DNA from 3 places in the Streptomyces sp. NBC_01537 genome. Region 2 is predicted to be linked to each of the others. Evidence: riboswitches for the same ligand, from Rfam matches in the RefSeq annotation. Region 2 holds a riboswitch; each other region holds the start of a gene.

What was found. A riboswitch is a leader RNA that binds a small molecule or an ion and turns the genes downstream of it on or off. The one in region 2 is predicted to bind S-adenosylmethionine.
Region 1: it holds a riboswitch for S-adenosylmethionine, as region 2 does, so the genes downstream of both, thrC (threonine synthase) here and OG607_RS03410 (amino acid ABC transporter permease) in region 2, are expected to answer to the same signal.
Region 3: it holds a riboswitch for S-adenosylmethionine, as region 2 does, so the genes downstream of both, OG607_RS34525 (aminotransferase class V-fold PLP-dependent enzyme) here and OG607_RS03410 (amino acid ABC transporter permease) in region 2, are expected to answer to the same signal.

Annotation. Positions count from the first base shown of each region.
Region 1 is NZ_CP109392.1:5,574,170-5,583,686, forward strand. Features, by position in the region: gene OG607_RS25775 (Scr1 family TA system antitoxin-like transcriptional regulator) at 1-799, opposite strand, end outside; gene OG607_RS25780 (ATP-binding protein) at 945-1,316, shown strand; gene OG607_RS25785 (hypothetical protein) at 1,313-1,711, shown strand; gene OG607_RS25790 (2-oxoglutarate and iron-dependent oxygenase domain-containing protein) at 1,679-2,725, opposite strand; gene OG607_RS25795 (trehalose-6-phosphate synthase) at 2,771-4,231, opposite strand; gene OG607_RS25800 (glucosyl-3-phosphoglycerate synthase) at 4,420-5,385, opposite strand; SAM riboswitch class I at 5,624-5,757, shown strand; gene thrC (threonine synthase) at 5,775-7,064, shown strand; gene OG607_RS25810 (ubiquitin-like small modifier protein 1) at 7,108-7,383, shown strand; gene OG607_RS25815 (cold-shock protein) at 7,783-7,986, shown strand; gene groL (chaperonin GroEL) at 8,298-9,517, shown strand, end outside.
Region 2 is NZ_CP109392.1:668,047-677,563, forward strand. Features, by position in the region: gene OG607_RS03370 (carboxylesterase family protein) at 1-227, opposite strand, end outside; gene OG607_RS03375 (carbohydrate ABC transporter permease) at 233-1,123, opposite strand; gene OG607_RS03380 (carbohydrate ABC transporter permease) at 1,120-2,040, opposite strand; gene OG607_RS03385 (extracellular solute-binding protein) at 2,048-3,346, opposite strand; gene OG607_RS03390 (expansin EXLX1 family cellulose-binding protein) at 3,591-4,496, opposite strand; gene OG607_RS03395 (GNAT family N-acetyltransferase) at 4,534-5,325, opposite strand; gene OG607_RS03400 (ABC transporter substrate-binding protein) at 5,426-6,442, opposite strand; gene OG607_RS03405 (amino acid ABC transporter ATP-binding protein) at 6,510-7,286, opposite strand; gene OG607_RS03410 (amino acid ABC transporter permease) at 7,283-8,254, opposite strand; SAM riboswitch class IV at 8,568-8,676, opposite strand; SAM riboswitch class IV at 8,782-8,926, shown strand; gene OG607_RS03415 (glutathione S-transferase C-terminal domain-containing protein) at 9,134-9,517, shown strand, end outside.
Region 3 is NZ_CP109392.1:7,489,374-7,498,890, forward strand. Features, by position in the region: gene OG607_RS34490 (Ig-like domain-containing protein) at 1-74, shown strand, start outside; gene OG607_RS34495 (hypothetical protein) at 75-476, opposite strand; gene OG607_RS34500 (heme-copper oxidase subunit III) at 682-1,302, shown strand; gene OG607_RS34505 (c-type cytochrome) at 1,369-2,178, shown strand; gene OG607_RS34510 (Rieske 2Fe-2S domain-containing protein) at 2,187-3,218, shown strand; gene OG607_RS34515 (cytochrome bc complex cytochrome b subunit) at 3,218-4,858, shown strand; gene trpD (anthranilate phosphoribosyltransferase) at 4,974-5,996, shown strand; SAM riboswitch class IV at 6,755-6,871, shown strand; gene OG607_RS34525 (aminotransferase class V-fold PLP-dependent enzyme) at 6,973-8,301, shown strand; gene OG607_RS34530 (Lrp/AsnC family transcriptional regulator) at 8,320-8,601, opposite strand; gene OG607_RS34535 (rhomboid family intramembrane serine protease) at 8,598-9,395, opposite strand.

The sequences.
Region 1 (9,517 bases), 4.9 Mb from region 2:
GCTCGATCAACTTCGCGGAATCCCTCGGAGCGAGGGCCTGCGACCGGATCATGCTATAGCGGATGTGCAGTTCGCTGACTTCGTCGCGATCGTCGATGAGCATGCTTCGCCCCTGGACTTCCAGGTAGGCGAGCAGGCGCCGTTCGGGTGTCTCCAGGAGCGTCATCGGACCGTCGATCCCGGCGTGCGCATCGTAAGACATCGGCATTACTTGAATCGTGACGTTGCGCTGATCGCCGATCTCCAACAGGTGGTTCAACTGCAGCTTATGCGCCTCGTATCCGCCAACGGGACGGCGCGGCACCCACTCCTCGATGACGAACGCGGCTTGAGTGGCAAGGGACTTGGTCAGCACCGACTGTCGTGCCACACGGGCCTGGATGCGACGCTCGATCTCGTCAGGGTCGAGGACCGGGCAGTAGGAGCTGAACATCACCCGCGCGTAGTCCTCGGTCTGCAGCAGGCCGTGCAGAACCAGCGTGCTGTACGTGTACAGGCTGACAGCCTCCGCTTCCAGCTCCGCGTACTCCTCGAACCACGACGGAAAGTCGCCCCGCTCCAAATGCTTGGCCGCACGGGCCAGTACGTCCCCCGACCTGAGCAACAGCTCCGCCTTCTCCACGAAGCCCGGGGGTGGCATCCGCTCGCCCCGCTCGATCTTGATGACCAGCGACCGGGAGTACTCCACATGCGCGGCCAGTTGCTCCGTAGAGACCCCCGCCAGCTCGCGCATTGCGCGCAACACCGTGCCGAACACCCGCATGCTGGCCGAGCCTTCGCCGCCGCCCTTGCCGGACACGGGCTCACCTCCCCCTCGCACACCGCGTACACGTGGGCGCTGAGACGTAGCCCAGTCTGACGCGTATTCAGGTCGTACCTGGTCAGGCTAGCCATGCGACGGGACTGTTGATGCCATGACGTCGGAATCTCCACCCGTAGCAGTGATGAGGCTCGTTGCGGAGCCGGCCCGTTTCGCCGCCGTGCGCGAGGCCGTCCGGGAGCAGCTCAGAGCGTGGGGCCGTGAGGACCTCGTGGACGCGGCCGTGCTTTGTGCGACGGAGATACTGGCGAACGTCCACGACCACACGGATTCCGTCGAATGTGAGCTGACGCTGGCGCCGCTCCCCGGGCCGGGGGAAGGCGTGCGGCTTGCTGTGAGCGACGGGTCGGCGGTGCTGCTGCCGCAGCCGTCGGGGCCGCCGCCGGGGTGTGCCGAGCGCGGGCGGGGGTTGTTGCTGCTGGCGGGGACGGCGGACCGGTGGGGGACGGTGCTGATGCCGGGCGGGGGCAAGCAGGTGTGGGTGGTGTTGCGGTGATCGGGGCGTGGAGCTGGCTGGAGGACACCGGGTTCGGGCCTGTCGCTTTTCTGCTGCTGGTGCCGCCGCGGCCGGAGGGGGAGGCGCTGGCGGCGGAGCTGGGGCTGGCGGAGCCGGGGGAGCGGTTGCCGGAGGTGGGGGAGCGGGTCGCCGTGCAGGGCCGGGATCGGGCGGCCCTGCACGGTGTGGACTTCCCGGTGAGCAAGCGGTGGGCCGCTTTCGTGGCCTCGGGTGGGCCGGTGGCGGTGCTGGTCGGGCTGGAACCACTGCCTGCGCATGCGGCGCGGGGTGCGGTGGAGGCGTATGTCGCCGCCAACACGCTTGCGGGCAGCCTCCGTCTGGGCATTAGCCGGGCGGGGTCGTCAGACCTCCAGGGCGGCCTCCCGGAGCTTTGACAGGACGGAGACGCGGTCCTCGTCCAGGATCCGGCGGGTGGTGATCCGGTCGGGATAGCACCGCATGAACATGTCAGTAAAGTGGCTACCGTAGTGCAGCGGTTCGTCCGTGCTGGCCGGGTCGAGGGGGCGGGCCACTGCCTCGAAGCTCGGCTCGTGGAAGTACGCGAAGGCGTACCGTTCGCGGTCGGCGAGCTTGACCTTGTGGGGCGTCGAGAGCAGTGCGCCGTTCGTGATCAGCTGCATGACGTCACCGGGGAACACGGTGAACGTGCGCGCGACCGGCCGGACGTAGGTCCAGTGGTCGTCGTCCTCGAAGACCCCGGCCGCGCTCTCCTCGGGGAGCCAGTTGCGGTTGCGGCGCTCGCCCTCGACGGGCGGCCGGATGTAGAGGGCCTGTCCGACCTCGTCCTGGGTGGCGATCACGAGGAGGCCGTAGTCGGTGTGGGCGCCGATTCCCCGGTCGGTGGCGGGCGACTTGGCGGGGAAACGCAGCACGCGCATGTGGTGCCAGCCGTCGTGGGTGAGCTTCGTCAGGGCGTCGATGTCGTCCAGGCCCAGGCCGAGGGCCACGAGGCGCAGCAGCTTCTCGCCGATCGTGCCCAGCTCGTCCATGTAGGCCTGCATGGACTGCCGGTATTCGTCGTCGGGCCAGGGCGTGGGCCCGTGGCAGGGCCACTGGGCCTGTACGCGGGAGTCGTCGGGGGCGATGTCCTTGGTGACGGTGAAGATCTCGGAGAAGTCGGCCTCGCCGGCGGTGACTTCCTCGCCGGAGGCGATGTAGCCGCTGTAGGTGAGGTCGCTGACGCGCTGGGCTTTGAACTCCATGGGCTGCTCGAAGAACCGTTTGCTGGACTCGATGGCCCGGGCGGTCTTGCGGTCCTGGTCCTCGTTGGCGGCGACCTGGAAGATTCCGTCGGTCTGCCATGTGCGGATCAGTTCGCGGCCCAGGCTGACGTCGGAATCCGATCCGGTGACGGATTCGGGGAGGTGGAAGGTGCGCAGTTCGGTCATACCCCGTCGCACGGTCGCGCCATGGGCCTGGTTCAGACCAATTGCTCAGCCCAGGGCGCCCAGTTGGTCCAGGAACCACTGCTGGGGCGGCAGCGCGGTCGCCGCGGCGGCCAGGCGCTTGCTGCGCTCGGCGCGCTCGTGCACCGGGAGGGAGAGGGCGTCGTGGAGGGCCTGGGCGGTGGCTCGCAGGTCGTAGGGGTTGATGACGAAGGAGTCGTCGCCCAGTTCCTCGTACGCGCCGGCTTCCCGGGACAGGACCAGGGCCACGCCCTCGTCGGAGACGACGGGGATTTCCTTGGCGACGAGGTTCATGCCGTCGCGGATGGGGTTGACGAGGGCGACGTCCGCGAGCCGGTAGGCGGCCAGGGAGCGGGCGAAGTCGTCCTTGACGTGCAGGATCACCGGCTGCCAGCCGGGGGTGCCGAATTCCTCGTTGATCTCCTCGGCGACCTGGCGGACCTCGTCGGTGTACTCGACGTAGACGGCGAGGTCGCCGCGCGAGGGGTAGGCGAAGGCGACGTGGACGACGCGGCCGTGCCACTCGGGGCGGTCGCGGAGCAGCTCGCCGTAGGCGAGGAGGCCCCGGACGATGTTCTTGGACAGCTCGGTGCGGTCCACGCGGACGATGACCTTGCGGTCGGGGCCGCCGACGGCTTCGCGGAGGGCGGCGAGGCGCTCCTCGACGTCGGGGCGGTGGGAGCGGGCCCGCAGGAAGTCGGCGTCGGCGCCGAGGCCGTGGACGCCGATGCGGGTGGTGCGGCCCTCGTGGGTGACGGTGACGGCGCCCTGGTCGCGGATGACGGAGGCGCCCAGGACGCGTTCGCAGCAGTCGGTGAAGGCGTCGGCCCAGCGGGTGGTGAGGAAGGCGGCGCGGTCGGCGCCCAGGATGCCGGTGAGGACGGCGGCGGCGACGTCGTCGGGCAGCAGGCGGAAGTAGTCCGGCGGCGCCCACGGGGTGTGCGAGAAGTGGCCGATGTGCAGGTCGGGGCGGCGGGCGCGCAGCAGCTTGGGCACGAGGGCCAGGTGGTAGTCCTGCACGAGCACGGCGGCGCCGTCGGCGGCCTCCTCGGCGAGGGCGTCGGCGAAGGCGGCGTTGTAGGCCTCGTACGCGGCCCACTCGCTGCGGAAGTCCGCGTCGAAGACGGGCTCCAGCGGGGTCTGGAAGAGCATGTGGTGCACGAACCACAGGACGGAGTTCGCGATGCCGTTGTAGGCGGCGGCGAAGGTGTCCGGGTCGATGTCCAGCATGCGCACGTGCTGGCCGCCGCTGTCCGCCGGGTCGAGGCGCCCGCGCTCCGCGCGGCGTACGGCTTCGCGGTCGCCGTCGCCCAGTGCGGCGCAGACCCAGACGGCGTCCGCGTCGGGGCCGATCGCGCTTAGGCCGGAGACGAGGCCACCGCCGCCGCGTTTGGCGGTGAGCGAGGCGTCCTCCTTGTGGAGGGCGTACGACACGGGGCCTCGGTTGGACGCGACCAGTACCCGGGCGGCATGCGTTGCGGCGACCATGCGGCCAGCCTAGCGGCGATCATCCATCGGGGTCGGGGGCAGGCCGTGCGTGGGCGGCCTTGCGTCCGTGGCCGGGTTGTGCCCACCCTCCCCCACAGCTTCGCGTGGGGGGACCCCCACCTCGCTGCGCTCGCCGTGCGGAACGCCTGCCCACAACCCGGCAAGGGCTGGGGGCAGGCGGGCGCCCACTACGCCGCCTTGCGCTTGGCGTATTCCGGGACGGTGAGCATCGGCGGACGCTCCTCCGTCGCGACGTCGTGGACGCGGGGGGTGAAGCCGTCCTCGTCGCGGTCGAACTGGGTGAGGACGGGCCGCACGAGGTGCCCACGGGCGAGCCGGAGCTGAGCCGTGCGGTAAATCGTGGCGGCCATCCGGCCCAGGGCCTGGCTGTCCTGGTGGCGGTGGTGGCGGACGCCGACGTCGACCTGGGCGAGGGCGTCGAGCCCGACGGTGTTGAGGGAGTCGATGAGCATGCCGATCTCGACGCCGTAGCCGACGGGGAAGGGGAGCTGCTCAAGGAGTGAGCGCCGGGCGGCGTACTCGCCGCCGAGGGGCTGGACGAAGCCGGCGAGCTGGGGCCAGTGCATGTTGAGCAGGGGCCTGGCGACCAGCTCGGTGACCCGGCCGCCGCCGGCCGGAACCACCGTGCCGCCGGTTTCCAGGGGGCGGTCGTACATGGCCTTGACCAGCTGGACGCCGGGGTCGGTCAGGAGCGGCCCGATGATGCCGGAGACGAAGCGGGAGTCGAAGTCGCGCAGGTCGGAGTCGACGAAGGCGACTATCTCGCCGCTGGTGGCCAGCAGGGAGCGCCACAGGACCTCGCCCTTGCCGGGCAGGGCCGGCAGCCGGGGGAGTATCGAGTCGCGGTGGACGACGGTCGCGCCGGCGGCCTCGGCGATGGCGGCGGTGCGGTCCGTGGAGCCGGAATCCATCACCACCAGCTCGTCGACGAGCGGTACGGCATCACTCATGAGCTCGCGGCGAATCGTTTCCACGATGGCCCCGACGGTGGCTTGCTCGTTGAGCGCGGGCAGGACGACGCTCACCGTCCCGCTCGGGCCGGCCGAGCGTTTGGCGGCGAGAAGTGCGGAAATCGGCCGGCGGTCTGCTGACCACGACCTGCGCTGCAACCAGCGGGCTACCTCGTCGAGCACGTGCGGCTCCGTTCTGTCGGAGATGTCCCCCCTCCGGCAGGGCGGCCTGTCACATCTGTCTCGATGGACGGACTACCTATGACCAGGTTCGGGGTCGTCGGTTACAGTCTTGAACACGAGACATGACCATCGTATGTCCGCGATGATCAGCGTTTGTTACGTTTGAGCACGGCGGACGACACGGCACATGTCACGACGCACGACCACAAATGCGGGGACGCTACACCACCCGCCATACCGCTCATCCAGAGGGGCAGAGGGAACGGCCCGTTGAAGCCCCGGCAACCCTCCCGCCGACCGCGCACGCGAGGTCCAGGTGGGGACGGTGCCAATTCCGTCTCGCGGCGAAATGCGCCGCGGGGAAGATGAGGAGAAAGGGCCTCGCCTCCATGGCTGCGCAGACCATCGAAACCGCTGTCACCACCCCCTCCGCCTTCGGGCCCGCCGCCGCGCTGTCCTGTCGCGAGTGCGGCACGCGCTTCCCGCTGACGCCGGTCTTCGCCTGCGAGGAGTGTTTCGGGCCGCTCGAAGTGGCGTACGACCTCCCGACCGGCGACCCGGAGTCCCTGCGCAAGCAGATCGAGGCCGGGCCGAACAACATCTGGCGTTACGCGCCCCTGCTGCCCGTCCCGGCGGACGTGGCGGACAAGCCGAACCTCAACCCCGGCTTCACCAAGCTGGTCAAGGCCGACAACCTGGCCCGCGAGCTGGGCATCACCGGCGGCCTGCACATCAAGGACGACTCCGGCAACCCGACCCACTCCTTCAAGGACCGGGTCGTCGCCATCGCCCTGGAGGCCGCCCGCACCTTCGGCCTCACCACCTTGTCCTGCTCCTCCACCGGCAACCTGGCGGGCGCGGTCGGCGCCGCCGCCGCTCGCGCCGGATTCCGCTCGTGCGTCTTCATCCCGCACGACCTGGAGGCGGGCAAGGTCGTCATGGCCGCGGTCTACGGCGGCGAGCTGGTCGGCATCGAGGGCAACTACGACGACGTCAACCGCTTCTGCAGCGAGCTGATCGGCGACCCGATCGGCGAGGGCTGGGGCTTCGTCAACGTCAATCTGCGCCCCTACTACGGCGAGGGCTCCAAGACGCTCGCGTACGAGATCTGCGAGCAGCTCGGCTGGCGGCTCCCGGACAACATCGTGATCCCGATCGCCTCCGGCTCCCAGCTCACGAAGATCGACAAGGGCCTGCAGGAGCTGATCAAGCTAGGGCTGGTCGCCGACAAGCCCTACAAGATCTACGGCGCCCAGGCCGAGGGCTGCTCGCCGGTCTCCACCGCCTTCAAGGCCGGGCACGATGTCGTACGCCCGCAGAAGCCGAAGACCATCGCCAAGTCGCTTGCGATCGGCAACCCGGCCGACGGCCCGTACGTGCTCGACATCGCCCGCCGCACGGGCGGCGCGGTCGAGGACGTCACCGACGAGCAGTGCGTGGACGCGATCAAGCTGCTGGCCCGGACCGAGGGCATCTTCGCCGAGACGGCGGGCGGGGTGACGGTCGGCGTCCTGAAGAAGCTGATCGAGAACGGCCAGCTGGACCCGGCCGCCGAGACGGTCGTCCTGAACACCGGCGACGGCCTGAAGACGCTCGACGCCGTCGCCGAGACGACCGGCCCGACAGCGACGATCAAGCCCAGCGTGGACGCGTTCCGCGCGGCGGGTCTGGCCCACTGATTCCCACTGACCGCCTGCACCGACTGAAGGTGAACCCCGAATCATGAGCGCTTCCGTACGCATCCCGACCATCCTTCGTACGTACACCGACGGAAAGGCCGAGGTGCCGGCCGACGGCGCGACCCTGGCCGAGGTCATCGAGTCGCTGGAGAAGAACCACCCGGGCATCTCCGCCCGCGTGCTGGACGACACGGGCAAGCTGCGCCGCTTCGTGAACGTGTACGTGAACGACGACGACGTCCGCTTCTCCGAGGGCCTGCTGACGGCGGTCGCGGACGGCGCGAGCGTCTCGATCATCCCGGCGGTCGCCGGAGGCTGACGAAGCCCGCGCAGGTGCCCCGTCCTCCGTGGGGAGGACGGGGCACCTGTGTGCTGAGCGGTAGTTGAATGGCGGTACAGTTGCCCTGGAATCCCGCGCAACTCAATTCCGCGCCGTTCGATGGACAGCGATTTATCGCCAAATTAGCGCGACGATTGTCGCGTTGGCTACTTATGTCCAGTCCGACTTGACCCGGATTCCCCTTAATTCATCCCCTTTTTCCGTTCGAACATGCCCAGAATTCTCGTCCGATTGACCTGTTGCAGAGGGCAGTCAGGCAGATACATTCGGCGGCGGTCGACGCGTTCCGGCGCACGCCCCCTGGGCTGTAGGGGGTGAGGTCTGACCCGGGTCCGCGAGGTGCGGTCCTGCGAAGGGCCAGTAATAGGGGAGTTAGGGATGGCTCAGGGCACCGTCAAATGGTTCAACGCGGAGAAGGGGTACGGCTTCATCGCGGTCGACGGTGGTGCGGACGTCTTCGTGCACTACAGCGCGATTCAGATGGACGGTTATCGCACCCTCGAAGAAGGCCAGCGGGTCGAGTTCGAGATCTCGCAGGGTCAGAAAGGGCCGCAGGCGGACATGGTCCGTCTCGCCGTCTGACCGGGGCGGCATCGGCCAACCAGACACGCTCACACGCAGGAGGGCCCGCATCCACCAGGATGCGGGCCCTTCCGCGTCCGGCCCTGCCTCGCCCCGGCCCGAACCGCTTGCACTCTCGGGGGTCGAGTGCTAATCATTAGCGTTAGCACTCTGATGTTGAGAGTGCTGATTGAAGCATCGAAGGAACGACACGGATCGGGTCAGGTGAGGCCCGCTCGACCGCCGGTAAGAGACCGGTGGGAGACAGGCCGTCCGTCGCGGGCGCCAGCGCGGTCCGGAGCAATCCACCCCGTCCGGGAGGACCACTTCACATGGCCAAGATCATCGCGTTCGACGAGGAGGCACGGCGCGGTCTCGAGCGCGGGATGAACCAGCTCGCCGACGCCGTCAAGGTCACCCTCGGCCCCAAGGGCCGCAACGTCGTCCTCGAGAAGAAGTGGGGCGCCCCCACGATCACCAACGATGGTGTTTCCATCGCCAAGGAGATCGAGCTCGAGGACCCGTACGAGAAGATCGGCGCCGAGCTGGTCAAGGAAGTCGCCAAGAAGACGGACGACGTCGCCGGTGACGGTACGACCACCGCGACCGTTCTCGCCCAGGCACTGGTCCGCGAGGGCCTGCGCAACGTGGCGGCCGGCGCCAACCCGATGGCCCTCAAGCGTGGCATCGAGAAGGCCGTCGAGGCCGTCTCCGCCGCCCTGCTCGACCAGGCCAAGGACGTGGAGACCAAGGAGCAGATCGCTTCGACCGCCTCCATCTCCGCCGCCGACCCGCAGATCGGCGAGCTCATCGCCGAGGCGATGGACAAGGTCGGCAAGGAAGGCGTCATCACCGTCGAGGAGTCGCAGACCTTCGGGCTGGAGCTTGAGCTCACCGAGGGCATGCGCTTCGACAAGGGCTACATCTCGGCGTACTTCGCCACCGACCTGGAGCGTATGGAGACGTCCTTCGACGACCCGTACATCCTGATCGTCAACTCCAAGATCTCCTCGGTGAAGGACCTGCTCCCGCTGCTGGAGAAGGTCATGCAGTCCGGCAAGCCGCTGCTGATCATCGCCGAGGACGTCGAGGGCGAGGCCCTGTCGACCCTGGTCGTCAACAAGATCCGTGGCACCTTCAAGTCCGTGGCCGTCAAGGCCCCGGGCTTCGGCGACCGCCGCAAGGCCATGCTCGGTGACATCGCCATCCTCACCGGTGGCACCGTCATCTCCGAGGAGGTCGGCCTCAAGCTGGAGAACGCGGGCATCGACCTGCTCGGCCACGCCCGCAAGGTCGTCATCACCAAGGACGAGACCACGATCGTGGACGGCGCCGGCGACAGCGAGCAGGTCGCGGGCCGGGTCAACCAGATCCGTGCCGAGATCGAGAACAGCGACTCGGACTACGACCGCGAGAAGCTCCAGGAGCGCCTCGCGAAGCTGGCCGGCGGCGTGGCCGTCATCAAGGCCGGCGCCGCGACCGAGGTCGAGCTCAAGGAGCGCAAGCACCGCATCGAGGACGCGGTGCGCAACGCCAAGGCCGCCGTCGAGGA
Region 2 (9,517 bases):
GTCTCGAACAGCGGAACGGTTTGCGCGGTGGCGCCGTGCCGGGACGCGTCGAACGGCTCCGTGAACCGGCCGCGTCGGACCGGTGCGGCGAACCGCCGCGCACCGGTGGGTGTTTCGGCGTACGGGATGCCGAGGAAGCGCCGTACGCGGCCGGTGCGACGGCCGGTGACGGTGCCCGCCGGAGCGCGTACGGTGACCGGCTCGCCGGGTGCGTCGAATACGTCCATGGGGCTCACCGCATCCCCGTTCCGGCGACGCCCTGCACGAAGTAGCGCTGCAGGAACAGGAAGAGCACCAGCACCGGCAGCATCACGACGATCGCGCCGGCGAGCATCAGGCCGTAGTCGGTGACGTGCGCCGCCGCCTGGCTGGTCGCGGCCAGGCCCACCGGCAGTGTGTAGCCGGACATGCTCTGGGCGACGATGAGCGGCCAGAGGAAGTTGTTCCACGCATTGAGGAACGACATGATCGTGATCGTGGCGACCGCGGGCCCGGCCAGCGGGAGGAAGATCCCGAAGAAGATCCGGAACTCGCCCGCGCCGTCGATCCGGGCCGCTTCGAGCAGTTCGTCGGGGATCGACATCGCGTACTGCCGCATGATGAAGACCGACAACGGCAGCGCCAGGCTCGGCAGCGCGATACCGGTGAGGGTGTCCGCCAGGCCCAGGTCGACCGTGATCACGAACTGCGTGACGAACACCGTGGTGAGCGGCACCATCATCGCGCCCATCACCGCGGCGAAGGCGATCCGCCTGCCCGCGAAGTCGAGCTTCGCGAGCGCGTAGCCGGCGGCCGACGCCGCCACGATGTTGCCGGCCACCACCATGACCGCGACCACGATGCTGTTGACCAGGAACCGGCCGAAGCCCTCGGTCCTGAACAGCCGCTCGAAGTTGTCGAAGGTGAGGTGGTGCGGGAGCCAGGCACCGGGGTCGGAGCGGATCTCGTCGAGGCTGCGCAGCGAGCCGCTGATCACCCAGAGGAACGGGAGCAGCGTGAGCAGCGCGCACAGCACCAGCGCGCCGTACAGCAGGGGCCGGGAGACGGACCGGCGGCGGCGTACCGCGATCCGGTCGGCGGTGGTCATGTGGGCGTCCTCCGACGACGCGGCGAGGGCGGTCATGCGCGGGGCCTGAGCAGCCGGAACTGGACGGCGCTCACCAGCATCACGAGCACGAGCGTCACGAAGGACGCCGCCGAGGACATGCCGAACTCGCCGACCCCGAACTGGTGGTAGGTGTACAGCGCCACCGATTCGGTGGAGCCCAGCGGGCCGCCGTTGGTGAGCAGGTACGGCTCGTCGAAGACCTGGAGGTAGAAGACGGTCAGCAGCACCGACACCATGAGGGTGCTGGGCCGCAGCAGCGGCAGGGTGATGTGCCTCAGCTGCCGCCACCGGCCTGCCCCGTCGAGGGAGGCGGCCTCGTACACGTCCTGCGGAATCGCCTGCAGGCCGGCGAGGAACAGCACCATCGCGGTGCCGAAGTTGCGCCAGACGCCGAGCAGGATGACCACCGGCATGGTCAGATTCGGGTCGTCCAGCCAGTTCGGCCCGGCGAAGCCGACGGCGCCGAGCACCTTGTTGACGGTGCCGTTCGTGTTGAAGGCGTACTGCCAGATCAGCGCGACCGCCACGACGTTCGTGACGACCGGTGCGAAGAAGACCGTGCGGAACACACCGCGCAGCCGGCGGATGCCGGAGTTCAGCACGAGGGCCAGCGCGAGTCCGATCCCCATGGTCAGCGGCACGCCGACGGCCACGAAGACGGCGGTGTTGAGGATGTCCCGCAGGAAGCTCTGGTCCTGGAACAGGCGGAGATAGTTCTCCAGTCCGGTGAAGTCCACCGCGAAGGGATGACGCAGGTCCGCGCCCCGCAGATCGGTGAGGCTGAACGCGAGCGCGGCGACGGTGGGGATCGCCGTGTAGACCAGGAACACGACGGTGAACGGCGCCAGGAACAGCCAGGCGACAGCCGTTCGCCGGGCGCCCCGGGGACGACGCGCTCTGCGCGGCGCCCCCGGGAGGACGGTTACGGTCATCCGCGGATCACTCCGCACCCGTGCCGAGGCTCTCGGCGTACGCCTGGAGGTTCGAGGCGGCCTTCGCGGCGGTCTCCTTGCCCTTGGCCACGGCCTCCATCTCCTTGCCCAGCCGGGTCGCGACCTGCGGCCAGGTGCTGACCTGCGGGAACGACCGGGTGTTCTTCAGCTGCGTCAGGAAGGCGTCCAGCAGCGGCTGGCCCTTGATGGCGGTGTCGTCCCAGGCGGAAACAACCGCCGGCAGCGAGCTGTACGCCTTGTACTGCGAGACCTGGGTGCTCGGGCTGGAGATGTAGCGAATGAGTTTCCAGGACGCGTCCGCGTTGGCGCTGCCGGTGAGCACCCCCCAACTGCCTCCCGCGGAGAAGGAGGTGCTGCCCGAGGATCCGGCCGGCAGCGGCGCGGTGGCGACGTGGGACGCCGTCCAGCCGGTCTTCTTCGCGGCGGTGTCGAGCTGGCCGACGACCCACGGGCCTGTGATCATCGTGGCGGTCTTGCCGGAGACGAAGTACGGCTGCGCGTCGAGGAAGGTGGGCCCGGCGGTGTCGGCGATCCCCGAGGTGTAGAACGACGCGTTGTACTTGATCGCGTCGGTCATCGCCGGCGTGTCGAGCGTCCACTTGCCGGCCGAGGACAGCAGCGAGCCGCCCGCCTGCCAGGCGTACATCGCGGCGTCCTGGCCGTTGAAGATGTCCCAGCCGATGTCTGCCCCGAGGCCGTGCGCGGCACCGGCGCCCTGGAGCGCCTTGAAGAACGGCACCATCTCGTCCCACGTCTTCGGCGCCTCGACGCCCGCCTTCTTGGCCAGGTCGGAGCGGTAGACGAGCGCGTAGGTGTACGCGTACCAGGGCACCGTGTAGGCGACGTCCTTGACCACACCGGCGTCCCACAGGCTCTTGAAGAAGCTGTCCGGGTCGACGAGGCCGTCCGGAACGGGCCGGAGGATCGACGGATCGAGGAACTGCGCCTGCGACTCGGGGAAGAACTGGGCGACATCGGGCCCCTTGCCCGCCGCGATCGCCGACTGGAGCTTGGTGTAGTAGTCGGCGTTCGGGATCAGCGTGAACTTCACGTCGAGGCCGGGGTTCGCCGCCTTGAAGGGCTTGATGACCTTGTCGAGCACATCGGCGTCGCCCTGGGCGGCCCAGACACTGACGGTGCCTGTGGCCGGGGAGCTGTCGACGGGCTTGGCGGTGGCTGTCGCGGCGGTTTCATCGCTGCGGCCACAGCCCGCCAGAGCGAGGCTGCCGAGGAGGGCTATGCCGCCGGTCAGCCGTAGGGCACCGCGTCTGGAGAGGTTGGACACTCGGGGCTCCTGTCACATGAAGGCGCTATGGACCTAATGCGGCCGATGAGTCCGATGAGTCCTATGCGGCCGATAGTGACGGTATGAATGGTGTGTTTCGGCGGCATGCCGGAGCCATCACGAATAATTTCGGAACTTGTAGCGAAATCGATTTCGTCACGTTCCGTAATGCATTCTGGGCGATTATTTCCGATTGATGCGACTCGTGAGGAGCAGATCAATCACACTGCGTTACGTGCGAAGGTCAGTGCCGGGCGAACTGGACCCGGGTCGGTTGCACCACATTCGGCTGCACTGCGATCCCGCTGATGGTCAGTCGTTCCCCGTAGATGTCGGTGATCCTGATCGAGCCGCCGCACCCGCTGCCGTCCTCGGAGAGGAAGTAGTTGTAGTCCGTGCGGGGCAGCTGACGCCAGCTGCCGCCGGCGCTGACCTCCAGCCGTGCCATCGGATTGCGGTGGCCGATCACCTGGATACCGCACCAGTAGCGGCTGGACCCGGTCTTGTACCGGATCGAGATCGTGTCGGACGTGCCGGGGCTCAGCAGGCTCCAGGTGACCGCGATCCGGCCGGCCGAGGGGGCGGCGAGTTTGGCGAAGGCCTGTGCGCTGAGGTCGAGCTGCCCGGGTGCGCAGGGCGATGGGCATTCGTTGACGATCCGGACCGTGACGGAAGCGCCGCTGGCCGCGCGGACGAGCACATACGCCCCGCAGGCCTTGGACGACTCGTAGTCGGTGGTGTTCATCGCCGCGACCATGAGGTCATCGGTGGGGCCGTACAGGCAGGCGCCGTCGCCGGTCCCGGCGTCGTAGAAGGTGGCGACCCCCCGGTAGGCGACCTTGGGCCGGATCCGTCCCGCCAGCGGTGCCGCGGCGGACGCCGTCCGCGCCTTGCCCGTGGCCGACGGCCGCGCCGGGGCGGTGGTCGCAGCGGCCGACGCGGTCCGCGAGCCCGACGCGGTCGGGGACGCCGACGTGGTCGGGGACCCTTCCGCGGTCGGTGACGCTGTCACGGTCGGCGCGATGACTTCGGTGGCGGCGACGGGCGTGGCCACGGCCTGCCCGGCATCGGCCTTGCGGTCGGGGAGGAACCCCATGACCAGCCAGGCGAGAAGTCCCGCGGCGATCAGCGCCAAGGGAGTGCCCATCATCAGCCCGAGCCTGCGCCTACGGTTCCGCGCGGCCCGCCTAGTTGCCCTCATGCTTCTCAGTGGCCGCAGGAGACGAAAAGGTTGCCGCCCGGCTGCCCGGAGTGCGGATCAGCAGGAACGTCGAGCGGCGGCGAAGCGTGAAGCCGATGGACTCGTAGAGCCGGATGGCGCCGGTGTTCGCGGCGGAGGCGTGCAGGAAGGGGGTGTCCCCGCGTTCCCTGATACCTGACGCGACCGCTCGGACCAGCCGGGTGGCCAGACCCTGGCCGCGATACCCGGGATCGGTGCAGACCGCGCTGATCTCCGTCCAGCCGGGCGGGCGCAGGCGCTCACCGGCCATGGCGATGAGCCGGCCGTCCCGCCGGATGCCGAGGTAGGTGCCGAGTTCGATGGTGCGGGGCAGGAAGGGGCCCGGTTTGGTGCGGGCGATCAGATCCAGGATCTCGGGTACGTCGCTGGGGCCGAGCGGAATCGCCTCGGGGTCGGGTTCGGCGCGCAGCGTGGTGTCGACCAGCTGCACGCCCTGTCCGGTCTCCACGGTCTGCCATCCGTCGGGCGGTGGCAGCGGTGTTCCGGTGACCGGGGTGATTGCGTCCGGTCCGACCAGGGCGGCGAGGTCGTCCCAGGCGCGCGGATCGGCCGCGTCGGCGAGGGCAGTGAACGGGGAGACGTCCGTGGGGTAGCGGGCGGCGCGGCCGACCCGCTCGGCGAACCGGGAGTGCGGACCGGTGAGCGCGGCCCAGGCCGGGTTGTCGAGGACGTGCGGTGCGGCTGCGCTCTGGGGCTGGGGCTGGGGCTGGGGCTGGGGCTGGTGGACGCTGGTGGACATGGCGGGCGCGGATCTCCGTCCGTGAGGTTCCGTGGTGGACCCATGACCCCGCCTCCGACGGCGATGTGGCGTGCCACGGAGGCGGGATCCCTTCCTGCGGTCAGGAGTTGCTGAGCGGCAGGCCGGCAGGGTTGACCTCGGAGGTGCTGACGGCCTCGTTGGACAGGTTCCAGGCGGCCAGCCACTTCGCGTACTGGCCGTTCTTGATCAGGTAGTTGATCGCGTCGGCGACCGGCTTGGCCAGCCCGCTGTCCTTCTTCGCGGTGGCGGCGATGAGACCCTGCAGGGACGCGCCCGCGCCGGAGAACTTGCCCGCGTTGCGGGTGGGGTGGGTGGTCTTGGCGTCCTGGGTGATCTGGTAGGCGATGCCGGGGTTGGGGCCGAAGTAGGCGTCGATCTTCCCGCTGGACAGGGCCAGGCGAACGCCGTTGTTGTCCGGGTAGTACTTGACGGTCAGCTTCTTGCCCTCCTTCTTGAGCTTCGCCTGCCACTCCAGAAGGATCTTCTCCTGGTTGGTGCCGGCGCCCACCGCGACCGTCTTGCCCGCCAGGTTCTTGTAGTCGCCGTCGAAGTTCCAGGTGCTGGACTTCAGGACCTCGAAGGCCAGGTTGTCCTGCCGGTAGGAGGCGAACTCGTACTTCTTCTTGCGCTCCTCGGTGTCGGTGATGTTGGAGAAGCCGACATCGGTCTTGCCGCTGTCGATCCCGACGAAGAGGTTCTCCCAGGTCGAGTTCTTCACCACGGGCTTGAGCCCGAGGACGGCCGCGACCAGGCGGCCGAAGTCGGGCTCGGCGCCGGTGAGGGTCTTCTGGTCACTGCCGATGTAGGCCAGGGGCGGGAAGCCGGCGGGCAGGGCGCCGACGCCGATGACCAGTTGGCCGCTCTTGGCCACCGAGACCGGCAGCTCGGAGCTGATCGACGCGACCTCGGAGACCTTGAGATCGGTCTGCTTGGCGGCCCCGTTGGACAGTGCGCCCACGGTGACCACGCCTGCGGATTTGGCGGCCACGTCGGTGGAGGCATTGCTGTTCCCGCAGGCGGCGAGGCCGATGGCGAGCGTGGTGAGCGCGGTGCCTGCGGACAGGCTGCGGATGATTCTGCTGCGGAAGCTGGGCATGGCTGTGTCCTTGTTCGGTGGTTGAGCAGGGTGGGGTGAGGTGAAGGGGGGGGGTGGGGGCGCGCGGTCAGAGGACCTTGCTGAGGAATTCCCTGGTCCGGGGGTGCTGTGGGTTGTCCAGTACGTCGCCGGGCGGGCCCTCTTCGAGGATTCGGCCGCCGTCGATGAAGACGATCCGGTCGGCGACCTCGCGGGCGAAGCCGATCTCATGGGTGACGATGATCAGGGTGGTGCCGCTGGTGGCCAGGTCCTTGATGACGGCCAGGACCTCGCCGACGAGTTCGGGGTCCAGCGCCGAGGTGGGTTCGTCGAAGAGGATGACCCCCGGCCGCAGGGCGAGGGCGCGGGCGATGGCCACCCGCTGCTGCTGGCCGCCGGACAACTGCCTCGGGTAGACACCGGCCTTGCCGGCCAGCCCCACGCGCTCCAGCAGGGTGCGCGCCTGCTTCTGCGCCTCGGGCTTGCTGAGCAGGCCGGTCGCCACGGGCGCGGCGGCCACGTTGTCCAGCACCGTGAGGTGCGGGAAGAGGTTGAAGTTCTGGAAGACGAAGCCGATCCGGCTGCGCTGGCTCAGGATCGCCCGCTCGCTCAGCTCCTTGAGCCGTTCCCCGTGCCGGCGTACGCCGATCAGCTCGCCGTTGAGGCTGACATAGCCGACCTCCGGCTTCTCCAGGTGGTTGATCACCCGCAGCAGCGTGGACTTGCCCGAGCCGGACGGCCCCAGGATCACCGTGACCTGTCCGGGCTGCACCGTCAGATCGACGCCGTCGAGCACCCGGTGGGCGCCGTACCACTTGTGGACGTCATGGACCTCGACCGCCGCCGGGCGTATCTCGGTGGTCATATCGCCGTCTCCCTCTGAACCCGGGCCCGCAGGGCACTCACGGCGGCCCGCAGCTTCTGCAGCGGGGTCGGCGGTACGGTGCGCAGCGCGCCGCGCGAGTAGTACCGCTCCACGTAGAACTGGACGACCGAGACGACGCTGGTGAGGATCACGTACCAGACGGTGGCGACCAGCAGCAGCGGCACGATGTCGCCGGGATAGGTGCTGCCCATGCTCTGTACGGAGCCGAACAGGTCGAGCAGCGAGACGTAGAAGACCAGCGAGGTGCTCTTGACCAGGCCGATCAACTGGTTGACGTAGGAGGGGATGACGGCCCGCAGGGACTGGGGGAAGACGATCCGGGTGAACTGGTAGCGCCTGGGCAGGCCGAGGGCGGCGGCCGCCTCGTGCTGGCCCTGGTCGACGGAGAGGATGCCGGCCCGTACGACCTCGGCGGCGTAGGCGGCCTCGTTGAGGCTCAGTCCGATGACCGCCACCACCATGTCGGTGGCCAGCCGGGACTCGTCGAAGTGCACGAAGGCGGGTCCGAACGGCACTCCGAGACTCAACGTGTGATACAGCGCACTGAAGTTGTAGAGAAACAGCAGCACCACGATCAGCGGCACCGAGCGGAACAGCCAGATGTAGATCCAGCTCACCGCGCGCAGCACCGGACTCCTGGAGAGCCTCGCCAGCGCGAGCAGGATGCCGCCCAACAGGCCCAGCACAGCGCTGTACGCCGTCACCTCAAGGGTGATGAGCAGGCCGTCCACGATCACCGGGCGGACGAACCAGTACTGGAACCGGTCCCATTGGTAGAACGGGTTGGTGACCAGCCCGTGCGCGATCTGGGCGACCACGACCAGTACGACAGCGGTGGCGACCCACCGTCCCGGATGCCGCAGCGGAATCACGCGCTGGGCCGACAGCGGCCGCGGCGGGGGCAGGGTCGTGCCGGAAGGCACGACGGAGACAAGGGGCTCACTCATGGAGAACTCCAGAGAACGCGAACATTCCGGCCGCCGGGAGGACCACGGCACGGCGGAGGGGGATGCCCGGGCGTGGGAGAGCACGCCGTAACAGGATCGGGCGGGAGGAGGACGAGGACGACGCCGAAGGCGTGCGTCAGGAGGCCGTCAGCCCTGACAGAGGGCGCTGCGGCGGGTCGTACAGAGTGCGCTGCTGACACGGAGCAGGTCGATGTGGCGGGCCAGGTACGCCGCGACGCGGCCGTGACGCCGCCATGCGGCCATCCCGGGACCTGCGTACATCGCCGTCACCATCGCCATTCCGCCCCGTGGGGCCTCGCGCTTACCGAATGTCCTTCGGCCGGGTCGTCACCTGGGGCACCCCACCGCGATGCGAGGGTTGCCGGTCAGCAAGCCAGGGCTTGTCGCTGACACTCATGACCGTTCTGCGCCGAACCGTAGGGCGGTAACGGGCGAAAAGTCAACGCCGTCTCAGCCGCGATGCCTTCTTGACCGTCCATCGGGCCGCGCTCACACTGATGGACGACGGTCACGATTGTCAGCGCTCGCCGGGCAGGAACCTCTGCTCGGTGGGTCATCGGCCCCGGCCCGCTGACAGGCAACCCTTCCACCGCGACGGGGTGCCCCGGGTGACGACCAGGTCCCGCCGGTGCGGTGGGGCAAGTGCGGTCTCGCGTCCCGCGAGGCCCGAGGACGGGACCGGCGCAGATGCCCAGGACATCGCATGACTTCCAGCCGACGCCGACGCCGCTGCCGCGCCCGCGTTTGCTGACCAGGCGCCGCCACATCGATCTGCTCCGTCTCCGCAACGGCTGCTCTCCGACCGTCTGATCCGAAGGGTCCGAACGGTCCGCAACTACCGCACCCATGGAGAGAGCCATGTCCGAGACTTTCACCTCCCTGCGCTTCCGCGACCGGATCGGTGCCGGTCCGAGCCTCGGTTTCTACCCCGCGCCGCACCGCTACCACCTGTATCTCTCGCCCGGCTGTCCGCTCTCGCTGCGGGTCTCCATCACCCTCGGCCTGCTCGGGCTGGAGGACTCGGTCGGCACCACGGTCCTGTCCGACCCGGCGGGCGCCTGCGACGCGCTCGCGGCGGCGGCTCTGCGCACGGCCTACGAGACCACCCGTCACCACTACGACGGTCCGCTGACCGTACCCGCGCTGTGCGACCGGTGGAGCGGACGGGTCGTCAGCAACCACACGCCCGACATCCTCGACGACCTCGCCCTGCACTTCGCCGCCCCGGACGACACCGCTGCG
Region 3 (9,517 bases), 6.8 Mb from region 2:
CGCAGAAGGCCGACTGGGCTCCGGCCCTCTCGCAGGAACCGGCCACGGCGGCCCGGCTGCAGCCCGAGGCGTGACTACACGTCGATGGCGAGCCGCTGGCGCAGGAGGCCGGCCAGGGCCGAGGCGAGCTCGACGGGGTCGACGGGGTGGGTGACCGCGGCCTCGGCGCGGCTCCAGGTGGCGAGCCAGGAGTCCTGGGGGCGGCCGATGAGGACCAGGACGGGCGGGGAGTCGAAGATCTCGTCCTTGAGCTGGCGGGCGACGCCCATGCCGCCGGCCGGGGTGGCCTCGCCGTCCAGGACGCAGACGTCGATGCCGCCCTGCTCAAGGGTTTTGATCACGGCGGGCAGGGTCGCGCACTCGACGAACTCCACCGGCGGCACATCGCTCGCGGGGCGGCGGCCGACGGCCATCCGGACCTGTTCCCGGGTGTTCGCGTCGTCGCTGTAGACCAGCACCGTGGCGGTCGTCTGCATCGTGCCTCCTCGCCGTCGTGGAGTCGCCTGACTGCTGGCGGAGCTTACTCCTGATCAGGGCGCCGTGGTGAAGGAGCTAGCTCCTTCGGGGGAACCTGCGGGGAACCTCCCGGCATCCGCCGGATAGGCCACGAGGGTCGCCCTCAACTCGCTGACACACCGAATGGCACCCCCCGGAGTGAGCGCGAGATAAGGGACCGACATAATGTCGGTCGTGGCGACAGCAACAGCAGTAGAAACCGGGCACGCGCACCCGTCGGTCAACCGGCCGAACCTCACCAGCGTCGGAACCATCATCTGGCTGAGTTCCGAGCTGATGTTCTTCGCGGCCCTCTTCGCGATGTACTTCACCCTTCGCTCGGTCACGGGTGCCGAGTTCTGGAAGGAACACGCCTCGGCGTTGAACGTCCCGTTCTCCGCGACGAACACCACGATCCTGGTGCTCTCCTCCTTCACCTGCCAGATGGGCGTGTTCGCCGCTGAGCGCGGCGATGTGAAGAAGCTGCGCTCCTGGTTCATCGTGACGTTCATCATGGGCGCGATCTTCATCGGCGGTCAGATCTACGAGTACACCAGCCTGGTGAAGGAGGACGGCCTCTCGCTCTCCTCCGACCCGTACGGCTCGGTCTTCTACCTGACCACCGGCTTCCACGGTCTGCATGTGACGGGCGGTCTGATCGCCTTCCTGCTGGTCCTGGGACGGACCTACGCGGCCAAGAGGTTCACCCACGAACAGGCCACTGCGGCCATCGTCGTGTCCTATTACTGGCACTTCGTCGATGTGGTCTGGATCGGCCTCTTCGCCACGATCTACATGATCAAGTAGCCGGACTCCGCTCCGAGCACACATTCAGAACCATCGACGCAAGAGATCCTGACACCGGGGTAATCCGTGAAAAAGCTCTCCGCACGACGGCGCCACCCGCTGGCGGCGCTTGTCGTCCTACTTCTCGCGCTCGCGGCCACCGGGGGGCTGTACGCCGCGCTCGCCCCGCAGAAGGCCGTAGCCGATGACACGCAGCAGTCACTTGCCATCGAAGAGGGCAAGAAGCTGTTCTCCGTAGGTTGCTCAAGCTGCCACGGTATGTCCGGCCAGGGCAGTAAGGCCGACGGCCCGAGCCTGGTGGGTGTGGGCTCCGCCGCCGTCGACTTCCAGGTCGGCACCGGCCGCATGCCTGCCCAGCAGCCCGGCGCCCAGGTGCCGCAGAAGAAGGTCGCGTACACCCAGGCCGAGATCGACCAGCTGGCCGCGTACATCGCCTCGCTCGGCCCCGGCCCGGTCACGCCGAGCAAGGACCAGGTCAGCACGACGGACGCGAGCATCGCCAACGGCGGCGATCTGTTCCGTTCGAACTGCGCCTCGTGCCACAACTACCAGGGCAAGGGCGGCGCGCTGACGAACGGCAAGTACGCGCCCGACCTGACGGGTGTCTCGGCCAAGCACATGTACGAGGCCATGCTCACCGGCCCGCAGAACATGCCTTCCTTCCCCGACAGCACGCTCACGGAGGACAACAAGCGGGACATCATCGCTTACCTGAAGGAGGTGAACAGCGATGACTCTCCCAGCCCCGGTGGTTTCTCGCTGGGCAGCCTCGGTCCGGTCACCGAGGGTCTGTTCGGTTGGATCTTCGGCCTGGGGGCCCTGATCTTCGTTGCCATCTGGGTCGCCGCCCACACCACCAAGGCCAAGAAGTCGTGAGCAAGGACATGTCAGAAGAAACCCTGCCAAGTGAGCGGGATGCTCACGCGGGCGAGCTGGCGGAGAATCCGTTCGCGGATCCCGGCCTGCCGCCGCACCAGCCACGTCGTCAGGACATCGACGAGAAGGCCGCCCGGAGTTCCGAGCGGACCGTGGCGCTGCTGTTCACCCTGTCGATGCTGGCCACTGTCGCCTTCATCGCCAGCTTTGTGATCTTCCCGGTCGACCAGATCGTCTACATCTGGCCGATCGGGCACATCAGCGCACTGAACTTCTCCCTCGGCATGACGCTCGGCGTAGCCCTCTTCGCCATCGGCGCGGGCGCGGTCCACTGGGCCCGCACCCTGATGTCCGATGTCGAGATGCCCGCCGAGCGCCACCCGATCGAGGCCGAGCCCGAGGTCAAGGCCCAGGTTCTGGCCGACTTCGCGGACGGTGCCCGGGAGAGCCAGCTCGGCCGTCGCAAGCTGATCCGCAACACGATGTTCGGCGCGCTGGCCCTGGTGCCGCTCTCCGGCGTCGTACTGCTCCGCGACCTGGGGCCGCTGCCGGAGGACAAGCTCCGGCACACCCTGTGGGCCAAGGGCAAGCTGCTGATCAACCAGAACACCAACAAGCCGCTGCGTCCCGAGGACGTCCAGGTCGGTTCCCTCACCTTCGCCGTGCCCGAGGGCCTGGAGCAGGAGCAGGAGGACTACCAGGAGCAGATCGCCAAGGCGGCTCTGATGATCGTCCGGATCGCCCCGGAGAACATCAAGGACAAGCAGGCGCGTGAGTGGGCCCACCAGGGCATCCTCGCGTACTCCAAGATCTGCACCCACGTCGGCTGTCCGATCAGTCTCTACGAGCAGCAGACGCACCACGTGCTGTGCCCGTGCCACCAGTCGACGTTCGACCTGTCCGACGGTGCCCGGGTGATCTTCGGCCCGGCCGGCCACGCCCTGCCGCAGCTGCGGATCAGCGTGAATGACGAGGGTTACCTCGAAGCGCTCGGCGACTTCGCGGAGCCCGTGGGCCCGAGCTTCTGGGAGCGTGGCTGATGGCTACCACGACTGAGAGCGCCGGCGCCAAGCCGCGCGGCAAGGCACCCGCGGGTGAGCGCGTCGCCGACTGGGCCGACGGCCGGCTGGGCATCTACAGCCTGGCCAAGGCCAACATGCGCAAGATCTTCCCGGACCACTGGTCCTTCATGCTCGGCGAGATCTGCCTCTACAGCTTCATCATCGTCATCCTCACGGGTGTCTATCTGACGCTGTTCTTCCACCCGAGCATGAGCGAGGTGACCTACGACGGCGTGTACGCGCCGCTGCAGGGCATCAAGATGTCCGACGCCTACGCCTCGACGCTGCACATCAGCTTCGACGTCCGCGGCGGCCTGCTCATGCGGCAGATCCACCACTGGGCGGCGCTGGTCTTCGTCGCGGGCATGTTCGTCCACATGTTCCGCGTCTTCTTCACCGGCGCCTTCCGCAAGCCGCGCGAGATCAACTACCTCTTCGGCTTCCTGCTGCTGTTCCTCGGCTTCTTCGACGGCTTCCTCGGCTACTCGCTCCCCGACGACCTGCTGTCGGGTACCGGTATCCGGTTCATGGAGGGTGCCGTGCTGTCCGTGCCGATCGTGGGCACGTACATCTCGTTCTTCCTCTTCGGCGGCGAGTTCCCCGGCCACGACATCGTGCCGCGGTTCTACACGATCCACGTGCTGCTGATCCCGGGCATCATGCTGGGCCTGCTGGTGGCCCACCTGATCCTGGTCTTCTACCACAAGCACACCCAGTTCGCCGGTCCCGGCAAGACCAACAAGAACGTCGTCGGCATGCCGCTGCTCCCGGTGTACATGGCCAAGGCCGGCGGCTTCTTCTTCCTGGTCTTCGGCGTCATCGCGGCCATCTCCGCGCTGGTCTCCGTCAACCCGGTCTGGTCCTACGGGCCGTACCGGCCGGACCAGGTCTCCACCGACGCCCAGCCAGACTGGTACATGGGCTTCGCCGAAGGCCTGATCCGCGTCATGCCGGGCTGGGAGATCAACGCCTGGGGCCACACCCTCCAGTTGGGTGTGTTCATCCCGCTGACGGTCTTCCCGCTCGTCATGGCCTTCATGGGCGCCTGGCCGTTCATCGAGTCCTGGGCCACCGGCGACAAGCGTGAGCACCACCTGCTGGACCGCCCGCGCAACAAGCCGGTCCGTACGGGCATCGGTGCGGCGTGGATCGCTGTCTACTGCGTGCTGCTGCTGGGTGGCGGCAACGACATCTTCGCGACCCGCTTCCACCTGTCGATCAACACGATCACCTGGTTCGTCCGGATCGGTGTCTTCGTGATCCCGGTGATCGTCTTCGTCGTCACCAAGCGCTGGTGCCTCGGGTTGCAGCGGCGCGACCGCGACAAGGTGCTGCACGGCCGCGAGACCGGCATCATCAAGCGGCTCCCGCACGGTGAGTTCATCGAGATCCACGAGCCGCTCCCGCAGGGCGCGCTGCACACGCTCACCGCTCACGAGCAGCCCAAGCCGCTCGAAATCGGCCCCACGGTCGACAAGAACGGCGTCGAGCGGAAGGCCGGACGGATCACCAAGCTCCGTACGAAGCTCTCGCAGGGCCTCTACGGCGAGGGGACGCAGATCCCCAAGCCGGACGCGGAGGAGTTCAAGGAGATCCAGAGCGGTCACGGTCATCACTGACCGCTGAGCTACGCCACCGGGAAGGGCCTCGTCCATCGAATGGACGGGGCCCTTTCCCGTGCCCCGGCATGGATAGGCTTCGCAGGTACCAAGACCTACGACCGAGGAGCGGTTCATGAACTGGCCCGACCTGTTGAGCGCGCTGTTGTCCGGACAGGACCTGAACGCGGCCGACACGGCGTGGGCGATGGACCGGGTCATGAACGGTGAGGCGACGGACGCGCAGATCGCCGGCTTCATGGTGGCGCTGCGCGCCAAGGGCGAGACGGTGGAGGAGGTGCTCGGATTCGTCGACTCGATGTACGCGCACGCCGAGCCGCTGGACATCCCCGGCCCGGCCGTCGACATCGTCGGGACGGGCGGCGACCGCGCCAAGACGGTGAACATCTCGACCATGTCCGCGATCGTCATCGCCGGTGCCGGTGTGAAGGTCGTCAAGCACGGCAACCGCGCCGCGTCCTCCGCGAGCGGTTCGTCGGATGTGCTGGAGCGGCTCGGGATCAACCTCGACCTGGCCCCGGCGCGGGTCGCCGCGGTCGCCGAGGAGGTCGGCATCACGTTCTGCTTCGCGGCGAAGTTCCACCCCGCGATGCGGTTCGCCGCCCCGACGCGGCGCGATCTGGGTATTCCGACGACCTTCAATCTGCTTGGGCCGCTGACCAATCCCGCCCGCGTCACCTCGTCCGCGGTGGGGTGCTTCGACACCCGGATGGCGGGGCTGATCGCGGGCGTCCTGGCGCGGCGGGGTTCGTCTGCGTTGGTTTTCCGCGGTGACGACGGGCTTGATGAGCTGACCACCACGGCCACCTCCCAGGTGTGGGTCGTGCGGGGCGGCGAGGTCGAGCAGGTGCCTTTCGACCCGCGGGACGTGGGGATTGAGCTGGTGCCGGTGGAGGCACTGCGGGGCGCCGACGCGGAGTACAACGCGGATGTCGCGCGGCGTGTGCTGGCCGGCGAGGCCGGTCCGGTGCGGGACGCGGTGCTGCTCAACTCGGCTGCGGCGCTTGTGGCGTTCGAGCCGGGCGGGGGGACGCTCACCGAGCAGATCGCGGCTGGGATCGAGCGGGCGAAGGAGTCGATCGACTCCGGGTCGGCCGCGAAGACGCTGGAGCGGTGGGCTGCGGCCACGCAGGCGTAGGCCCGGTTTGACGGTGCCGGTCCGGGGCCTCCGGGGTGGGGGTCCTGGACCGACATATTTACGTGCGTGACGGGCAGTTCGCAGCCTTGCCCGGCATGCCGCACGCAAATATGCGGAGCGTCCAGGACCCCCACCCCTGCGACCCCGGCCCTCCCGTCCGTTGTCGGCGGACGGAGTCCGGCGCAGCCGCTCGAAGCCAGCGCAGCGCCCGCGAGGGCGGCGTCCAGGATAGGAATCCCCCACCCCTGCGACCCCGGCCCTCCCGTTCGTTGTCGGCGGACGGAGTCCGGCGCAGCCGTCCGAAGCCAGCGCAGCGCCCGCGAGGGCGGCGTCCGGGATAGGAGTCCCCCACCCCTGCGACCCCGGCCCTCCCGTTCGTTGTCGGCGGACGGAGTCCGGCGCAGCCGCTCGAAGCCAGCGCAGCGCCCGCGAGGGCGGCGTCCAGGATAGGAATCCCCCACCCCTGCGACCCTGGCCCTCCCGTTCGTTGTCGGCGGACGGAGTCCGGCGCAGCCGCTCGAAGCCAGCGCAGCGCCCGCGAGGGGGCGTCCGGGATAGGAGTCCCCCACCCCTGCGACGCCGGCCCTCCCGTTCGTCGGTGGCTTTCCCGCCGTCGTGGGGCACCTATTGAGCCCGTCCGGCGATTGAGGACACGCCCGGAGGGCGTTCGGGGTCTGGGGCGGAGCCCCAGGGGCGGGCCGTCCGGGATGCGGACGCCCCGGTTGCCCGCGCGGCAGCGCGTGGCATACTTCTCGTCAGGTCACGAGTGACAGCGCAAAGGCCCCGGCTCGCTGTCCGGCAACCCTCCTTCTGCGGCGGGGTGCCCCGGGTGATGACCAGGCTGTGAGCAGCAAGGCTCACGGCAAGCGCGGATCGATCCGGGAGTTCTCCGATGAGCAAGCGAATGCGATAGGGCCGCTCGGCCCAAATCCTCGTCCTTCGTGTTTTTCTCCGCTTTGCCCACAGGAGCTTCGCCATGTCTGTCGACCAGTCTGTTTGTGCGCCTCTGCCCGTTCTCGGCCGGGATGTCCTCGTGCCGATCGTGACCGGTGGCGAGGTCACCTACGCGGCCCTGGACTACGCCGCCAGCGCGCCCGCGCTGCAGCGCGTGTGGGACGACGTGGCCGCCTACGCGCCGTACTACGGCAGCGTGCACCGGGGGGCGGGGTATCTGTCGCAGTTGTCGACGGATCTGTTCGAGCAGAGCCGGGTCACGGTCGCGGAGTTCCTGGGGTGCCGGGCGGATGACCAGGTGGTGTTCACGCGGTCCACGACGGATTCGCTGAACCTGCTGGCCGGGGCCGTTCCGGCGGGCACGAAGGCGTACGTGTTCGAGACCGAGCACCATGCCTCGCTGCTGCCGTGGCGGGACGCGGATGTCACGTACCTGAGCGCGCCGCGCAGCCCGGGCGAGGCGGTTGCCGCGCTGGACGCGGCGCTGGCGGGGCGGGAGCCGGGTCCGGCGCTGGTGTGTGTGACGGGTGCTTCGAATGTCACCGGCGAGATCTGGCCCGTACGGGAGCTGGCGGCGGCCGCGCATGCGCATGGGGCGCGGATCGTGCTCGACGCGGCGCAGTTGGCGCCGCATCACCCGGTGGATGTCGCCGAGCTGGATGTGGACTGGGTCGCTTTCTCCGGGCACAAGCTGTACGCGCCCTTCGGGTCGGGCGTGCTGGCGGGGCGGGCGGACTGGCTGCGGGAGGCCGAGCCGTATCTGGCGGGCGGCGGCGCTTCGCGGAAGGTGGCGCGGCGCGGTGACGGTGGCGTGGATGTGGAGTGGCACGAGACGGCTGCCCGGCATGAGGCGGGTTCGCCCAATGTGATCGGGGTCTACTCGATCGCTTCGGCGTGCCGCGCGCTGACCGAGGCCGGGTTCGACCGGCTGGTGGAGCGGGAGCAGGAGCTGGTGGGGCGGGTGCGGGCCGGGCTGGCGGAGGTGCCCGAGGTGAAGGTGCTCTCGCTTTTCGGGGATGACGCTCCGAGGGTCGGTGTCATCTCGTTCGTGGTGCGGGGCTGGAACAGCTCGCACTTCGCCGCTGCTTTGTCGGCTGAATACGGCATCGGTGTGCGGGACGGTCTGTTCTGCGCCCACCCGCTGGTTCGTACGCTGCTCGGTGACGACCGCCAGGAGCCCGGGGACTGTGGTGGAGACGCCTCGCTGAACGCCATCCGGGTCTCCTTCGGCGCGGGTACGCCCGATGAGCACGTCGACCGCTTTCTGGCGGCCGTCGCCGAGCTCGTGCGGGACGGTGCGAAGTGGAACTACCGCACGGAGAACGGCCGCTGCGTTCCGGCCCAGGACTGACAGGGACCTGAAGGGACGCTACGCGTCCAGGCCGATGGAGAACGCGGCCTCGAGGTCGTGCTGGGAGTAGGTGCGGAACGCCACGTGGGTGTCCGTGGCCTCGACGCCGGGGATCTTGCTGATGCGGCCGGGGATGACATCGGCGAGGTCGTCGTGGCGGGCGACCCGGACCATGGCGACGAGGTCGTAGGTGCCGGTGACGGAGTAGACCTCGCTGACGCCGTCGAGGGCGGCGATGGATTCCGCGATTTCGGGGATCCGGTCGACGCTGGTCTGGATGAGGACGATCGCGGTGATCACGGCTGAGGTTCTCCTTGGGTGGCCTGGGTCGTGCCCGGCGGGGCGGGCGCGGGCTCAAGCTTAGGGGGTCGGCGGAAGCACACCCAGGTGCAGAGGAAGCCGAAGAGGAAGCCGACGATGTGGGCCAGGTAGGCGACGTCGGGGCCGGAGCGGGTGGTCTGGGAGGCGAGCCACTGGAGGGCGAACCAGAAGCACAGGACCATCCAGGCGGGGAAGCGCAGGGGGAGGAAGAAGAGGAACGGGAAGAGGCTGGTGACCCGGGCCTTGGGATAGAGGAAGAGGTAGGCGCCGAGGACACCGGAGATCGCCCCGGAGGCGCCGACGAGGGTCTGGGCGGAGCCGGCGTGGGCGGCGGCGAAGCCGTATGTGGCGAGGTAGCCGGCGACGACGTAGAAGAGGAGGAAGCGGGCACGGCCCATGCGGGCCTCGACGTTGTCGCCGAAGACGTAGAGGAAGAGCAGGTTGCCGAGCAGGTGCACCCAACTGCCGTGGACGAACAGGGCGGTGAGGACCGAGAGGAACGGCGACTTGGTGAAGGGCGCGGCCGTGCAGTGGCGGGGGAGGGAAAGGCGGCCGCTGGGGAGGCGGCCGTGCCAGAGCTCGTCGGGGATGACGCCCCAGTGGGCGAAGTAGGCGCTCTGCTCGCACAGCAGGTGGCGGTAGCCGGTGCCGTAGGCCGGGTTGAAGCCGGACGCGGGGCCGATGAGGAAGACGAGGGCGCACATCCCGATGAGGGTGTAAGTGACCACGGGTGTGCGGCGGGCCGGGTTCTTGTCGTACACCGGGATGACCATGCAGCGATCATGACGGAACGGGCTTAAGGGGCATAGGCCGCCTCGCCGCAGCGGGGTGGCATGCCAGGCCTTAGGGTTGGCCGGAACGCGCCCAAGACCCAGAGCCGAGTCCGAAAGAGGTC